2 regions of the Novosphingobium sp. BAM6 genome follow, and region 1 is predicted to be linked to the other one. Evidence: riboswitches for the same ligand, from Rfam matches in the RefSeq annotation. Region 1 holds a riboswitch; the other holds the start of a gene.
The links. A riboswitch is a leader RNA that binds a small molecule or an ion and turns the genes downstream of it on or off. The one in region 1 is predicted to bind cobalamin.
Positions count from the first base shown of each region.

Region 2: it holds a riboswitch for cobalamin, as region 1 does, so the genes downstream of both, AC3EC3_RS01230 (TonB-dependent receptor plug domain-containing protein) here and AC3EC3_RS14215 (acyl-CoA thioesterase) in region 1, are expected to answer to the same signal.

Region 1 is NZ_JBYNTR010000004.1:212,538-214,732, reverse strand. Features, by position in the region: gene AC3EC3_RS14220 (epoxyqueuosine reductase QueH) at 1-434, opposite strand, end outside; gene AC3EC3_RS14215 (acyl-CoA thioesterase) at 431-1,231, opposite strand; cobalamin riboswitch at 1,338-1,550, opposite strand; gene AC3EC3_RS14210 (methylenetetrahydrofolate reductase) at 1,556-2,195, opposite strand, start outside.
Region 2 is NZ_JBYNTR010000001.1:229,114-231,308, forward strand. Features, by position in the region: gene AC3EC3_RS01225 (cell wall hydrolase) at 1-868, opposite strand, end outside; cobalamin riboswitch at 1,071-1,296, shown strand; gene AC3EC3_RS01230 (TonB-dependent receptor plug domain-containing protein) at 1,403-2,195, shown strand, end outside.

The DNA of each region.
Region 1 (2,195 bases):
CCGCAGTCGTTGATCTGCGTCATGTTCTTCCAGCGCGAGATTCCGAGCGAGGACGTGATGACCGGGAACCCCTGCTCATGGGCGTAAAGCGCTGTCCGCTCGAAACGCATGTCAAAACACATGGTGCATCGCTCGCCGCGCTCGGGCTCCCATTCCAGGCCACGGGCACGCTTGAACCAGTTGGCGGTATCGTAATCGGCATCGATAAAGGGAACCCCGTGCTCTTCGGCAAACCGGATGTTCTCGTCCTTGCGCAGGAGATACTCTTCCCTGGGGTGGATGTTGGGATTGTAGAAGAAGATCGTATAGTCGATTCCGCTCGCGCTCATCGCCTCCATCACCTCGCCTGAGCACGGCGCACAGCAACTGTGCAGGAGCACCTTCTTTTCTCCCGCCGGCGGAGCCAGCATCGGGCGATCGAGAGAACTCATCATAACACCTTTTCATTCCGAATGGAGGTTGGTCGCCCGGACTCATCGACGGCTACCATGGTGAAGCGCGCCGTGGCGGCATGGCGCCGCACGCCTGTCAGCAGGACTTCGGCCCAAAGATCCACATCGACCGTCATCGAGGTGCGCCCGGCCCTGGCGATCCGGGCGACCAGTTCGATCATTTCGCCTTCTTTTACCGGCGAGCGGAAATCTATGCGCTCGGATGCCGCCATGACGATCACGGCACGCGCATGTCGCGTTGCCGCGATGAAGGCCGCCTTGCCCATCATCTTCAGCGCATCGCCGCCATAGAGCGTGCCGTAGTGGTTGGTCTGCTGGGGAAAGATCATCTCCACCATGCGCAACCCGTCGGCTTCGTCGACGCTTTGGCTGGCCCCTAACGGTGGCAGCGGGAGGCGCACGCCCGGCCCCTTGACCGCGACCAGCGTAAAACGCCCACGCGTGCAGCGCCGCCGCTCACCACTGACGGGGACTTCGGCGACCAGTTCCACCTCGACATCGAGGGAACTGTTACCGACCCGAACCACGCGGGCGGTGGCCTCGATCATGTCGCCGACGCGGGCGGGGGCCTCGAAGTCGATTTGCTGGCTGCATGCCGTGACGAAAGGCGCGCGGCCGTGACGTGTCGCAGCCAGAAAGGCGACCTTGTCCATGTGCGCCAGGGCCATTCCGCCAAACAACGTACCGTGATGATTGGTGTCGGTGGGGAACACCATGTCGATCAGTTGAACGCCTGTTCCCGTCACCATGATGCTTGCTTCGTCAGCTTGCGTGCCCATCGTCTCAGCCTGTTACAAGGCGAAGCAGACAGACGAACGCAAGTGCGTCACGCATCGAAGAACCCGGCGCGCCGCAAGAGCGTCTCGCCCGGACACCCCGCCGGAGGAACGTTATCGCGTCGCTGGCAGGTCTCCTGGCTCGCGGGTCAACGCTGACGATCCGGCCTTCCCGGCGGCGAAGCCACCAGTGACATTATTGGATCGCCCGCTCGCCGCTTACAGTTGCGGGGGCAGCGCCGGCATCGCACCGGCTTCCCATCTTAGCCCCGACCCACCCTTTTCAGAGCAAGGAGGGGGAACCTCGACAGGAGCGGTAAAAGGCATTCACCCTGCGGAGTCAAGCTCGCGAACCGGCAACGGAGCAAGGCCTGCATAACGCTCGATCCAGTCCACTGTCCTGCCAGTTCCGCCGAAGGGATAGAAATGCAGGCGAACCGAGCCATGCTCGGCGACCAAGGTTGTCGACAGGCAATTGAGGAAGCTTTCCGGTCCCGCACTTCCCAACAGCTTGCCAATCGAGATGCCGTATTTCGACAGGATCGATGCAGAGGCGCCTACGCCACATCGGGCCGCAAAGCGCATGAGAGTGGCGACGCCCGCAGGGCCTGGAACGCCGATCCGGACCGGGCAGTCCAACCCGCGTTCACGCAACACCTCCAGCCAGACCAGTATCCGGTTGGCATCGAAAGCGAATTGCGTAACGATAAACGGCATCATGCCGCGATTTGCAATGTCGGCGCACTTGCTCTCGAGCACAGCCCAGCATTGATCCTCATCCATCGCCGCATGACCTTCGGGATGGCCCGCAATACCGATATGCGTGATCCCGTAACGCTCGAACAGGCCGGTAGCGATCAGCGATCCGCTGTCAGCAAACGGGCCTTGGGGAGTGGATGGATCGCCCCCCAGAACAAGGCAATGCGTGAGCACAGCATCGCCGCAAGCCGCCAGAATGCCTTCAAGA
Region 2 (2,195 bases), on a different contig from region 1:
AGAAGCGGTGCGCGCCGATGGTTTCGAGGTAGTGCAGGCTGTCCGCCCAGTAGGGATGCACCTGTACCGTATGATAATGCGTGGCGAGGCCGATCGGCGTGTAGACGTAGCCCGCCAGTGCGGCAGCGGCCACGGCACGGGCACGGTCCCAGAACAGCGCCACCGGTTTGCGGCCCAGCGAGCCGTCGCAGGTAAAGGTGAACTGACAGCCCCCGCCCGCTCTCGTCGCGCCCTGATAGACCACGCCGCACACGGTGTTGGGGAAAGCGGGGTGCGCCACGCGGTTGAGCACCACTTGCGCCACCGCGCGCTGCCCGGCGTCCGGCTCGCTCGCCGCTTCGTAATAGACCGCCTGTGTCAGGCACTGGAGTGCGCGCATGTGATCGAGCGGGGTGTCGTCGATGATCATCGAGCGTGCCGCCGGGCCGGTGCTGCCGGGCAGGCCATCGCCAAGGTCGGCGCCGTCATCCGCGTCGGAGTGGATGCCGTCGCCGATCTGCGGTGTGGGCGGGGCAAGGTCGAGGTAATAGAAGGCGGCGCCGGGGAACGAGCCTGCGGCGGTTTCGAACGGCATCGGCGTGACCTGCCCGCTGTCCTCCTCGGCGGCGGGGAGGCGGAAGGGCTGCCAGTCACCGGGCGCGGCGAAAGCGGGGATCGCCACGAGCGCGAGCACGGCGCTTGCCAACGACCAGCGGCGGCGCACGATGCGCTGGCGACGGCGCCCGGTGCCGCGAACCACCCGCCCCGCGAAGTCGCGCGGGCGCGGCTCCCATGCCGGCGTTCCGGCGGGGGTGCCGTCAGCCTCGGGAAGCGTCCTTGCGGGCGACGCGCTGCGCGCGAGGCCGGGAGGGAGCCAATGGGTCGTCACGTCTGCTCTTCGCGCTATGCCTTGCTGTTCACGCTGTCTGCGCGCCCTATACGCGTTCGGGAGAGCTTGCGCATCTGCGCGCGCTGGCCTGTCCCGAAGCTGCACAGTGTCGCTTTATGGCCGCGCTATACACGCAAAGGTCTTAACGAGAGCCTCGCAAGGCACGCCTGCGCTTGCCAGATTCCGGGGCGGGCGGTAACGCGCATGTCACGTCATGGGTTTTCGCGGGTCGCCTTTCAGGGGGGAGGCACGCGGACTAAGAGGGAAGCGGGTGCGGGGATCGGTCCCCAAGGCCCGCGCTGTCCCCGCAACTGTGACCGGGGAGCCCGCGCTTCCATTCGGCCACTGGATCGTCCCTCGATCCGGGAAGGCGGCAGGCGCGACGATGATCCGGGAGCCAGGAGACCTGCCGATGACGGTCGTTCCGCGCCGGACGGGGAGTTCCGGAGATGCAGCGGGCACGCGCCGGGCAAAGCACCCGCGTGCGGCCTCCGCCATGAACGGCATATTCGTTCAGGTTTGGAGGACTATTACGTGAAGACCCTTTTGCTGCTCGGCACTGCGCTGGGCCTGTCTGCCGCTGCGCCTGCTTTCGCGCAGGATGACAACGCCGCGATCACCACGGCGGACGCCGTGCGCGACGATCATATCACCGTGCTCGCCACCGGCAGCGCCACCAGTGTCGACAAGGCGGGCCAGCCCATCGACGTGATCGGCGCGGACGAGATCGACAGCGTGCAGGGCGCGGACATCAGCCGCGTGCTGGAGCGTCTGCCCGGCGTTACCATCGCGCGCAACGGCGGTCTCGGTTCGGCGACCAGCCTGTTCGTGCGCGGCGCCAATTCGCAGCAGGTTCTCGTCATGGTCGACGGCATCCGCGTGGCGGACGTCGCGGCGACGGGGGGCGGCTACGACTTCGGCAACCTGATGACCGGCTCGATCGGCAAGATCGAACTGCTGCGCGGTTCGAACTCGGTGGTCTGGGGCTCGGACGCCATCGGCGGCGTGCTCAACGTGACCTCGCGCGATGTCAACGGTGTGGAGGCACGCGCCGAATACGGTTCGCGCAACACCTTCGACGGGCAGATGAGCGCAGGCGTTTCCGGCGACACCTACGGCGTCACGCTCGATGGCGGCTATACCCGCACCGACGGTATCTCGCAGGCCGCCATCGGCACCGAGGATGACGGTTTCCACCAGTGGCGCGTGGGCGGCCATGGCCATGTCGAACTGATGCCGGGCCTCACCGCCAGCCTCGCCGGGCGCTATACCGAGGGCAAGCTGGACATCGACGGTTATCCCGCGCCCAGCTACGTGACCTTCGACG